4 regions of the Romboutsia sp. genome follow, and region 1 is predicted to be linked to each of the others. Evidence: riboswitches for the same ligand, from Rfam matches in the RefSeq annotation. Region 1 holds a riboswitch; each other region holds the start of a gene.

Region 1 (3,219 bases):
GCGCACCTTCTGCTACTTGGTCTGAACCCATTGAAACTTGTTCACCTGTAACATTTATTTGTGTTAAAGTACTATTTAAACTATCTACAATTTTGTATACAGCTATTGATAGAGGTTCAAAATCATTTATAAATAACTCACTTGCTCTTTTTTTATCCACATCAATATCTAAATTTCCATTACTAATTTCAGTTAATGAATATGTTAAAATATTTATCATTTCGCTAAGGTCGTTAACTATTTTACTTGTAGCATCTGCTACTAGACCTATCTCATCATCTTCATCTATAAATGGAGTTTCTGAATTTAAATCACCTTCACCTAACTTTTTCAATCTTTCACTACATTCTTTTAATGGGTTTCCTATTTTATTAGAAAGCCTTATTGCTACAATAAATGCTATAATTGTAAATACTATAGCTAATATAACCGTAGTCATGATTGAAGTATACATTTGCCCAAGAAAATCAGCCTTATTTACCATTATACCTATACCCCAACCATTACTATGTTCTACTGGAGCATATCCTACAAGCCAATTTTTACCATCTGCTTTTACATCAGAATATCCTGTTTCTCCTGAAATAAGCTTTTTGTCTGCCTTTGCAAAAGGCATTAAGCTTTTATCTGTTTCTGATTGTTTTATAGAATTTTCTACACCAACAGCACTAGTATCCTTATCTGCAATTGTTGTTCCCTGACTATCTAGAAGGTAAGTATCACTATTTTTGCCTATTTTTATATTAGTAACAATTTCATTTAAAAAATCTTTATCTACATCAAAAGTTACAACCCCTACTATTTTGCTACCTTGTACTCCATTTTCCCAAAGAGGTGCTGAAACTACCATTATAAGTTGTCCTGTTAATTTACTAACAACAGGGCTACTCAGATATGCTTTTCCTTCCATAGAAGCCTTAACATAGTCTCTCTCAGAATAATCTTTTCCACTAAAAAGATCTTTACCATTTACATCCATAATTTGACCTAATGCTACTCCATAGAACTTTTCCTGCTTAGTTATAATTTTTTGTTTTTCTTCTTTACTTACTTTAGGGTCTGAAAGTTCTTTTATAATTCCTGTTTGAATCGCTGCATTTTCAAGATTCATAATTTTTTGAGAAACGTTTTCGGAAGCTTGTTTAGTTGTTTCTACAACTGTATTTGATAAAATATCATTAGAAGTTTTATAATTTAGAAAACTTGTAATTGCTCCTAATAATAAGCAACAAATAACTGCAAAACACACAATTATTAAAGTAAGTTTAGTTTTTATACTTTTATTTTTATCTTGATCTTTACTTTTATGTCTTAATTTAAATTTCATTTTTGATTTATCTCCCTTTATTATTTTGCTTTACATGTTAATTTATCATCATTACTAATAAAATTAACCATTTAAGACTTAGTTATTTACTTGTCTGATCATAGCATTTTTCCTTTAGTTCATATAATACGCATTTGTTCGATTCTTAAAGAAAATAACAACGTTTGCTACAACATCATATTTTTTCATTATTTTTTACATATTATATAACTATAATCTTGCAAACCTTTATTACATTTCCCTACATAATTTACCTGAAATAGTAAATTACATAATTTCAAATTCATTTGTTCCCGATTCTAAAAGTACTTGTGTTTTTGGAATTCCCCATAATAAACCTCCCACGTTAAAATATTACAATTTTAAAAATCCACTTGTATAGTGTAAAAAATAAAAGAGCATCAACATGAACCTGTTAACACTCTTCTCTACAAGACAAATTTATGCAACTGGCTAACTTTTAAAAAGTCCCTCTAGCTTTGCGTCGCCGAATCACTTCGGGTTTGCTAATTTAATTTTATAGTTAAGTTTACATTTTATCTTAACATGAATAGATATTTTTGTAAATAATTAAGATATTATGTATATTTATGTTATTTTTAAAATGCAACAGTAGAAGAATTTACTTCGCTCGTATCACCACTAGTCTAAGTTATTTTGCCTACAAGTGACTTAAAATCCCTGCCTGTTGCTTGAGAATTGTTTTGGTAGAGCATTTTAACATTATTCATAAGGAAGGAAATTTATAATTTCCTATAATATAAAAGAATATTGATTTTTAAAATGGACCCTTTGTCAAGGACATTAAAAATGTGGACTTACACCCTCTTAGTAGACGTATAGATTAGCTAAATTAGTCAATACTTGTACTAATTTTCAAATATTTTATTTAATATATGTATAACTAACTGAAATTTCATTGTATTTTTATTACATTTCTATTTAGCATCAGCCTTTTTCTTAACACTTATAAATATAATTAAGCCATAATAATTATATTTTTTATTATTTTACTAATATTATGTAATCATTAATTTAGTTATGATTTTTTTACTATCTACTTTTATTCTTATACTGTTAAAACCAACTAATTTGAGTTTTTTCATATTTTCTTTTATAATCTGTTATTATATCTTCCATCTTATACAAAAGATTATATTTTTCACATTCTTGTTTAAAAATACACCACATATTCTCATAATTTATAACTTTGTTTTCATAAGCCTCACCATAAGTTTTAATATACATTTTATCTAAATCTTTATTCGGAAAAATCCTTCTTAACTGCTCAAAATAATATTCTTTTTGATTCTGTCTTAATGTCACACCCAAATCATGAGAGTATACAAATTTAGCTCCGCATTCATAAGCTGTTTTTATAATATTTTTTATATTTTCTTCATTATCATTAATATAAGGTAATAACGGCATTAATAATACACCAGTATATATCCCCTTATCAGATAATTTTTTTATAGCTTTAAATCTATCCGATGTAGGGATTACATTCTTCTCTATTAACTTACACAATTCATCATCATAAGTGGTTATTGTCATTTTAACAATTGTAGGTGAGTGACTTTGAATTTTTTTTAGTATATCAATATCTCTAGTTACTAAATCACTTTTAGTTGCAATAGCTACTCCAAATTTATTATCATTAACTAGTTCTAAAGCTTCTCGTGTTAACATATATTTTTTTTCAAATGGATTATATGGATCACTCATGGCTCCTGTCCCTATAATACCTTTAGTTCGTTTTGATTTAAGTTCTTTTTTTATCATTTCAGTTGAATTTTTTTTTATCCTAACTCTATCAAAATCTATAATTTGATAACAATTACTCCTAGAGTCACAGTATATGCATCCATGGCAACATCCTTTATATATAT
Region 2 (3,219 bases), on a different contig from region 1:
TACCAGTAATAGCTGATATACACTTTGATCATAGACTAGCAATAGAAGCAATAGACCAAGGAGTGGATGGAGTTAGAATAAATCCAGGAAACATTGGAAGCATAGAAAAAGTTAAAATGGTAGTAGAAAAGTGTAAGCAAAAAAACCTAAAGATAAGAATCGGCGTAAACGGTGGTTCATTAGAAAAAGAACTACTAGAAAAGTATGGATCAGCAACGGCTGAGGCACTAGTTGAAAGTGCACTAGGACATGTGAAAATACTAGAAGACCTAGACTTTAGAAATATTGTAATATCACTTAAATCATCAGATATATACAAAACAATAGAAGCCTATGAACTAATAGCTAAAAAAGTAGACTATCCACTACACATAGGAATAACAGAATCAGGAAGTGTAAAAAAAGGAACAATAAAATCTTCAATCGGAGTAGGAGCAATGCTTCTAAAAGGAATAGGGGACACAGTTAGAATATCACTAACAGGAGATCCTTGTGAAGAAATTATAGTTGGAAAAGAAATACTAAGAAGCTTAGATTTATTAAATGATAAAATAAAAGTAATATCTTGCCCAACATGTGGAAGATGTAACATAGACCTTATCAGTGTGGTAAATGAAGTAGAAGAAAAAATAAACCACATGGAAAAAGATATAACAGTAGCCATAATGGGATGTGCAGTAAACGGACCAGGAGAAGCAAGAGAAGCCGATATCGGAATAGCTGGTGGAAAAGGCGAAGGACTACTGTTTAAAAAAGGTGAAATAGTTAGAAAGATAAAAGGAAATGACTTAGTAAAAGAATTACTGCAAGAAATAGAAAAATATTAAAAAAAAGTACTAATATGTTGAAGCATATTAGTATTTTTTTATTGGAAAATAAAGTGAAAATCAATAAAATTCATATAAAATAAGTGAAAATAAGTAAATTGCTTTAAAAATGAAATGCTAGTTTTGTAGCAAAAGAACTAGTTTTGTAACAAAAAGGCTAGTTTTGTAACAAAAGAACTAATTTTGCGATAAAAAAACTAGTTTTGTAACAAAAGAACTAGTTTTGTCGAAGATATATAAAAATAATACATATAATGTTACTATTTACCTATAAATGGTAACAAATAAATAGAAACTGAGAAATATGTCTCGTATCTGGGCACCTGGGACATATGGAGTTAGTGGTGCAACCGGCTATAATTACTGTAAAACACAGGAATATAAAGTATAACTTTATATATTCTTAGTGGCAGAAAATATAGTCTTTTTTTGTGCCTAAAAAAATAGGCATTGTAAATATAAAATAATATGGAGGAAAGCAAATGGAGGAAACAATCGACTTAAGAGAGTATTTTGGCATCATTAAAAAAAGATTTTGGATTATAGCAATTATAACAGTAGTAGCAGTGTTTGTTAGCGCAGGGGTAAGTTTCTTTGTATTAAAACCAGTATATGAAGCAAATTCAACGATAATAGTAAATACTGACCAAGACAAACAAACACAAATGATAACACAAGATCAAGTTATAGTAACAGAAAAGCTAGCAGTAACATATGGAGAAATAATAAAATCAAGAACAGTATTAAAACCAGTAATAGATAATTTGAAATTAGACCTAACATATGAAGAACTATCAAAAAAGATAACAATATTGCCAGTCCAAGACACTCAAATAATAAGTATAAGTGTACAAGACACAAACAAACAAAAAGCTAGAGATATAGCAAATGAAATTCCAAAAGTATTCACAAAAGAAGCAAAAAGAATAACAAAAGCAAATAGTGTAGAAGTAATAGATAAAGCTATCGTACCACATGAGCCTATTAAACCCAATAAGATAATGAACGTTGCAATAGCAGCAGTACTTGGAGTTATGATAGGTCTATTTGTTGTGTTTTTGATAGAATATTTAGACAATAAAATAAAAACACCACAAGATATAGAAAAACACCTAGGATTACCAATATTAGGAGTAATACCAAATGAAAAAATAGCAAAATAGGGGGATAACAAATGAATAAAGTAATAAGTATAAATAAACCAAAATCTCCTATAGCAGAAGCATATAGAGGAATAAGAACAAGCATAGAATTTGCAAACTTAGATAAAGAAATAAAAATAATAAGTGTAACAAGTAGTAGAAAAGACGAAGGTAAAAGTACAGTAATCTCAAACTTAGCAGCAAGCTTTGCAAACCTAGAAAAAAAAGTACTAATGTTAGATGGAGACTTAAGAAATCCAAGTGTACATAGAATGTTTGGACTAAGCAACATACATGGACTTACAGATGTGCTTGTTAATAATAAAACATTTGTAGAGTGTGTACACTGTACAGATACAAAGAACTTACACGTACTAACATGTGGTCAAGTACCACCAAACCCATCAGAAATGCTATCGTCTAAAAAGATGAGAGAGTTTGTGGAAAGTCTAAAAGAGCATTATGATTACATATTTATAGATGCACCACCAATAGGACTAGTTACAGATGCAGGAATAATATCAACATATACAGATGGGACAGTATTTGTAGTTGGTGCTAACGAAACAGATGTAGAAATGGTAAAGCTAGCTAAAGAAAGATTAGACAATGTTGGAGCTAATATACTAGGAACAGTACTTAACAAATTTGAAGCAAATAGTTCAGGATATGATTATTACGATTATTATTACAAAGAAGAAAAAAGCGGCAGAGCGTCAAGAAATAATAAGAAAAAGAATAAAAAAGAAAAAGCAATGGCATAAAATAAAAATTTAATATTATGGGGGGATAGTAGTGCAAGCAAACGTTATATTTGAAGATGAAGTGGATGAATCAGCCGTAGCTATTGACTTAAACCATATTGAAACCAATAATTCAATGTTTTACATAGTAAGTAAAAGGATAATAGACATTGTTGGTTCTTTAGTTGGAATTATATTATTATCACCATTATTTTTAGCAGTAGCTATATTAATAAAGCTAGAAGACCCAAAGGGCAAAATATTCTTTACACAAGAGAGAAATGGACGGTATCCAAAAACTTTCAAGATGTATAAGTTTAGAAGTATGGTACATAACGCAGAAGAACTACTAGAAACATTAAAGGACCAAAATGAACAAACAGGTCCAGTATTTAAAATGAAATATGACCCTAGAATAACAAAAATAGGGAACTTTATTAGAAAAACAAGTATAGATGAATTACCGCAGTTATTCAACGTACTTAAAGGGGATATGAGTCTAGTTGG
Region 3 (3,219 bases), on a different contig from region 1:
AAATTTATTATAAAAAATAATAACACAATGTACTTCTTTAAAAATGCTTTAAGTAAATTCTGTTTATTGTATCTCATTTTATCCCTCATCTTCTCAATCGAGCATAGATATTTGACTTTTATATAATCAAATATTTCTACTTGTAATACCTAGTAATTATAATACTCTCCCCATTTTACTCATGATTTTTTTATGTTCATATTTTTTTTCTTCTACATATGATTTTATTTTATGCTTAAATATTTCTTCATCAAACATTAAAGCATGATTTCTGATATCTTGTTTATTCCACTGCATTTCATTAAACTGCAATACAGCATCTTTTAAACTATTAACTGTTTGATCTTTAAAGAATAAACCTGTTTGATCAGCAACTACAGTTTCTAAAGCCCCCCCTTTGCCAAAAGCTATAACAGGTCGTCCGCTAGCTTGTGCTTCAAGTGGAGTTATTCCAAAATCTTCTTCTCCAGGGAATATAAATGCCCTACACTTAGAATAATATTCCTTTATAACTTCATCAGGTTGTCTTCCTAATATTTTTACATTTGGCTTAGCTATAGATTTTAAATATTCAAGTTGTGATCCTCCTCCTATAACAACCAAAGGTAACCCTAATTCATTAAATACTTCTACTGCTAAATCAACCCTCTTATAAGGAACTAGTCTAGATACTATTAAAAAGTATTCTTCATCAGTATCAGATATATTGAAATATGACCCTTTTACTGGTGGATGTATAACATCTGCTTCTTTTCCATAATGTTTATAGATTTTTTTTGCAACATTCTTTGAATTTGCAATATAATAATCAACTCTATCTGCAGATGCTCTATCCCAAATACGTATGTAGTTCATTATATATTTAATAAGTTGCTTCTTTAATTTCCCCATATTCTCTCTTTCCATATATTCATTGTAAAATTCCCATGCATACCTCATTGGAGAATGACAATAACATATATGTGTAGTATCTGGAGGTGTTATTATACCTTTTGCACATGAAGATGAACTTGATAAAACCACATCATATTCATTAAAATCAAACTGCTCCCATGCAGTTGGCATAAATGGTAAATACATTTGATGCTTTACATTTCCCTTAGGAAAATTTTGTATAAAGCTTGTTTTTACATCTATATTTTTTAACTCTTCATCTAGATTATTTTCATTATATGAAATCGTATATATAGGAGCTTGTTCATATATTTGCTTAAAGTTTATAATTACCTTTTCTGCTCCACCCATATTAGTTAGCCAATCATGAGCAATTGCTATTTTAGTCATTTTTTCCTCCGCTTTTTAAATAACTTATCTTATAAATAAGCTACTTTCTTTTGCTCTTTTGATTCTTCTACTATTGCCTTATTTACTTGTTACCCTCTCGTTTGATTACCCTATTTTTAGATACAAAAAAAAGACTATATTTTCTGTACACCAGAAACATATAAAGTTATACTTTATATATGTTTCTGTGTTTTTTCAGTAATTATAGCCGGTTGCACCACTATCTCCATATGCCTCAGGTGCCCAGGTACAAGACATACTTCTCAGTTTCTATCTATTTCTTAACATTTATGCTAAATATTAACATTTAATGTGTTATTTGTATATATATTCGACAAAACTAGTTCTTTTACTGCAAAACTTGAATTTCATTTTTAAAGTAATTTGCTTGTTTTTTTCTTTTATATGAATTTTGTTAATTTCAATTTTATTTTTCAATATAAAACATTAATATCCACCTTATCTATATTTACATTAAAGATATAATCTACGACTGTGCTCATTTATATTTCTTCTCTACTTATAGATTTTATACTGCAGTAACTGTTACTTCTTCACTTAATTCATATTCTTCATTTACAGAGTATTTTCTAATCTCTTTAATTAAAACTATACCTGTTATAAGTGCTGATACAATGTCAGCAGTAGGTTGTGCAAACCAAACTCCATTTAAACCAAAGAAATTAGGTAATATAAATATCATAGGTATTAATATTATAACTTGCCTTAATAAACCTAATACTATAGCCATCTTTGCTTTTCCTGTTGACTGCATGTAGTTACTACCTACTATAGATACCCCTATTATTGGCATTGCAAATGCATATTTGCTTAATCCACTTACAGTTATATTCATAAGTTGTACATCCTTATTAAACATTCCAACTAAAACTTGTGGTGCAAGCTGTACAAATAAAGCACCTAATACAAATATAAATGTTGCTGATAATAAACTTATTTTTAAAGTTTTTTTAGCCCTATCATAATTTTTAGCTCCGTAGTTAAATCCTACTATAGGTTGCATTCCTTGCACAAAACCAAATGCAGGCATTATAAATATCATACTTATTGAACTTATTGTTGCCATTGCTCCTATTGATAAATCTCCACCATATTTTTTTAATGAAATGTTTAATATAATCTGAACCAAACTATTCGTCATTTGCATTGCAAATGGAGCACAACCTATTGAGAATATTGCTGCTATAATTGTTTTATTTAACTTTAAATTTATTTTTCTAAGTTTTACGTTTGATTTTCCTCTTACATAATATGATAATCCCCACATTGATGTAGTTGCTTGGGATATTATAGTGGCAAATGCCGCTCCTTGTATTCCCATATTAAATACAAATATAAATAATGCATCTAATATTATATTGGTAACACAACCTACAATCATTATAATAGCTGAAAGCTTTGGATTTCCATCGCCTCTTATTAAATTACTAAACATCATTGACATTATACTAAATGCTGTTCCAAGTAGTATTACACTCATATAAGATTTTGCATAATTAAGCGTACCTTCACTTGCTCCGAATATAATAAGTATTTTATTTAAAAATATTATTCCAACTATAGATAATGTAATACCTATTATCACTGCTAAACTTATTGTATTTCCTATTATACGTTCAGCATCTTCTTTTTTTCCTTCACCTAACTTTATAGATACATTTGTAGTTGATCCTACACCTACAAGTGTTCCAAAGGCAATTATTATTGTCATTATTGGCATTGCCACTCCAAGACCTGTTATTGCCATAGGACCAACACCTGGTATATTTCCTATAAACATTCTATCTACTACATTATAAAGTGCACTTACCATCATCCCTATAATTGCTGGCACTGAATATTTTAATAGTAACTTACCAATTGGCTCTGTGCCTAATATATTCTGATTATTATCCATAATCTTCCTCCTTATAT
Region 4 (3,219 bases), on a different contig from region 1:
AATCTACAGGTTTACTATCTACTATTAAATATATTCTACCATCTTGCGGCAATCTTTTCTCTGAAATATTTAAGTTCGCCATTATTTTTATTCTACTTATTATTGCTTTATACGCTTTTGCACTTGTTTTCATATGTTCCATGAGAATCCCGTCTAATCTGAATCTAACCCTCATGAAATCTCCGTCATATTCTATGTGTATATCACTTGCTTTTTTTCTAACTGCACTTTCTAAAATATTGTGAACTAATCTGACTATAGGAGCTGAGTTTACATCTTCTTCTCCTGTTATTTCATCTTTTAACGTGTTTTGTATATCATTTTTTGCGTATTCACTTATCGCTTTATCTATATCTGTATTTGAATACCATACTTCTATTGCTTGGTTTATTTCTGATATCGTTGCTATATTTGGTACTATATCCATACCTGTTATACGTCTAACATCTTGGATAGCTTCTCTATCTTGAGGATCTTCCATTGCCAGATACAGCCTGTTGTCTTCTATTTTATATGGAAATACTTTGTATCTTTTGCATATATTTTGTGGTATTTTTGGTATTGCCTCTGGTCTTATATTTGATGGGGTAAGATCTATGTTATCTACATTTAGTAGTTCTGTTAGTACGTTTGTTAGTAATTCTGCACTTATTAATCCTTGCTCTATAAGGATTTCACCTATTCTTTTTCCTGTTCCTTTTTGTAGAGATAGTGCTTTTTGTAATTGTTCTTCTGTTATGTATCCGTATTGAACTAATTTATCTCCAATTCTTATTTTTTTTGGCATATTTTCACCTCATTTATGTTATATAAGCTTTAAATTGATATCTTTTTAAGATTTATAATAAATAAAAATACAATTAAGTATTTATTATAAAAAAAAGAGTTTAAATCTTAAAGATAAAAACTCTTTTTCATTAAATTAATTTCCTTTTATAAGTGTATAACTAAGCGTTGTTGCACTTACATAACCATTCGTAGTTTTAGCGGCCTCAGTTTTTCCAATCCCTAAATCTTTGACTAATTTATTTTGGGCCTTATCACTAAAAGTAGCTGTAACTTGTAATACTAAATCAGTTGGAACTGATCCAGTTAATGTATAGGTAGCCCCTTCAAATGGTTTAGATAAGTTCTCAATCTCTCCTGCTAGAGCATTTTCTAACGTCACCGTACCTGATGTTGCAGGATATGCTCCTGTATCCGAATATTTAGCTAGCGATGCAGATTTTATAGCACTTATATCTGTTTCTAAACTAGCAACTTTACTTTTTTCTATATTTTTAAATAAAGCTGGTACTGCCACTACTGCTAACACTCCTATAATAGCTATTACTACTAATAATTCCACTAAAGTGAAACCTTTATTATTTTTCTTTTTCTTGAAGTTTTTTATCATATAACTTCCCCCTTATTATTTTTTTATATAATATCCCTCAACCAATATAAGTCCTAATCATTTATCAGGAATATTTTACCAAAACAAAAAGACCATCCTTATCTCTTAGCTAACTTAAAGTTAACTTAAATAAACATAGTCGGTTGCACCACTAGCTCCATATATCCTAGGTGCCCATATACAGGATATACTTCATCGTCTCTAATCACTACCATTTATTTACATAATACCATGTATTTCTTTTAAAATCAACAAATTCAATATATATTTTTACTACTTTAGTGTATTAAAATACATATTATATTTAATCGATTATATATATTTTAATAATACTACAGAACTATTCTTGTACTAATTTGAAATATAATCTAATTATAATAATTTCTCAGGAAATCTTTCAGAAAAAAATACACCCTATTTATAATAAATAAGGTGTATCTAGTAATATTATTAATTAGAATAATATACTAACAGACTCGTTAGAGAATATTTTCTTTATAGCATCCCCAAATAAAGGAGCTACAGTCTTGATTTGTATTTTATCTATTTTCTTATCTTCAGGAAGTTGTATAGTATCAAGTACTATTAACTCACTTATAACTGAACTTTCTATTCTTTCTATAGCTGGCCCTGATAATACTCCATGTGTACAACAAGCATAAACATCCTTAGCACCAAATTCTCTAAGTGCATTGGCTGCATTTACTATTGTTCCAGCTGTATCTATCATGTCATCTAATAATATAACATTCTTTCCTTTAACTTCGCCTATTATGTTCATTATTTCAGATACGTTAGCTTTAGGTCTTCTTTTGTCTATTATAGCTATTGGAACATCTCCATCTAAGCTATTAGCAAATTTTCTAGATCTTGTAACACTTCCTAAATCAGGTGATACTACTACTAAATCTTGTATTTGCTTTTCGTTGAAATAATCTGCTAGTATTTTTCCACCTTGCAGATGATCTAGAGGTATATCAAAGTATCCTTGGATTTGCGCTGCATGTAAATCCATTGTTAATACTCTATCCGCTCCTGCTGCCGTTAATAAGTTAGCAACTAACTTAGCCGTGATTGGATCTCTCGCCTTAGCTTTTCTATCTTGTCTTGCATATCCGTAATAAGGTATAACTGCTGTTATTCTTCCTGCTGATGCTCTTTTCATTGCATCTATCATTATTAATAATTCCATTAAGTTATCATTTACTGGACTATTTGTTGATTGAACTACGAAAACATCACATCCTCTTACTGTTTCCTTGATGTTTACTGATATTTCTCCATCGCTGAATGTTCCAACTTCACAGTCTGCTACTGGTACTCCTATGTAATCAGCTATCTTCTTAGCTAATTCTTTAGATGAATTTCCTGCAAGTATTTTGATTTCGCTTCCGCTAGTATTCATGTACATCCTCCCGAAAATTTAAACATTTGTTATATTTATTAAAAATTCAAGGCTATAGTGCCTAAAAATAATAATCCATTTAGTTGCTATTTCTTATCTTTTTGTTGTTGGTTTTCTACCCAACCTTCTTTTACTACCTGTCTTTGTCTTGCTATTGCTAATGCTCCTTGTGGAACATCTTCTGTTATAGTTGAGCCTGTAGCTATGTATCCTTTTTCCTCTACCGTTACTGGTGCAACTAAATTAGAGTTTGAGCCTATGAATGCTCCATCTTTTACTACAGATTTAAATTTACTTTTACCATCGTAGTTTACAAATACTACTCCACATCCGATGTTTACGTTCTTTCCAACGTGTGCATCTCCTATGTAAGAAAGATGTGATGCTTTAGAATTGTCTTCTATTGTAGCATTTTTAA

What was found. Region 1 has a riboswitch for cyclic di-GMP ahead of AC11VW_RS00210 (methyl-accepting chemotaxis protein). Riboswitches for the same ligand answer to the same signal wherever they lie in the genome.
Region 2: linked by a shared signal. The riboswitch ahead of AC11VW_RS00415 (YveK family protein) and the one ahead of AC11VW_RS00210 (methyl-accepting chemotaxis protein) in region 1 are both predicted to bind cyclic di-GMP.
Region 3: linked by a shared signal. The riboswitch ahead of AC11VW_RS02825 (glycosyltransferase) and the one ahead of AC11VW_RS00210 (methyl-accepting chemotaxis protein) in region 1 are both predicted to bind cyclic di-GMP.
Region 4: linked by a shared signal. The riboswitch ahead of AC11VW_RS10920 (type IV pilin protein) and the one ahead of AC11VW_RS00210 (methyl-accepting chemotaxis protein) in region 1 are both predicted to bind cyclic di-GMP.

Annotation. Positions count from the first base shown of each region.
Region 1 is NZ_JBXKIW010000002.1:16,740-19,958, reverse strand. It holds gene AC11VW_RS00210 (methyl-accepting chemotaxis protein) at 1-1,327, opposite strand, end outside; cyclic di-GMP riboswitch class I at 1,769-1,845, opposite strand; gene AC11VW_RS00205 (radical SAM protein) at 2,405-3,219, opposite strand, start outside.
Region 2 is NZ_JBXKIW010000005.1:6,699-9,917, forward strand. It holds gene ispG (flavodoxin-dependent (E)-4-hydroxy-3-methylbut-2-enyl-diphosphate synthase) at 1-827, shown strand, start outside; cyclic di-GMP riboswitch class II at 1,109-1,190, shown strand; gene AC11VW_RS00415 (YveK family protein) at 1,310-1,990, shown strand; gene AC11VW_RS00420 (CpsD/CapB family tyrosine-protein kinase) at 2,002-2,733, shown strand; gene AC11VW_RS00425 (sugar transferase) at 2,765-3,219, shown strand, end outside.
Region 3 is NZ_JBXKIW010000023.1:11,633-14,851, reverse strand. It holds gene AC11VW_RS02825 (glycosyltransferase) at 157-1,284, opposite strand; cyclic di-GMP riboswitch class II at 1,483-1,565, opposite strand; gene AC11VW_RS02820 (MATE family efflux transporter) at 1,814-3,202, opposite strand; gene AC11VW_RS02815 (MarR family winged helix-turn-helix transcriptional regulator) at 3,214-3,219, opposite strand, start outside.
Region 4 is NZ_JBXKIW010000072.1:13,731-16,949, reverse strand. It holds gene AC11VW_RS10925 (GspE/PulE family protein) at 1-787, opposite strand, end outside; gene AC11VW_RS10920 (type IV pilin protein) at 923-1,396, opposite strand; cyclic di-GMP riboswitch class II at 1,525-1,607, opposite strand; gene AC11VW_RS10915 (ribose-phosphate diphosphokinase) at 1,851-2,801, opposite strand; gene glmU (bifunctional UDP-N-acetylglucosamine diphosphorylase/glucosamine-1-phosphate N-acetyltransferase GlmU) at 2,888-3,219, opposite strand, start outside.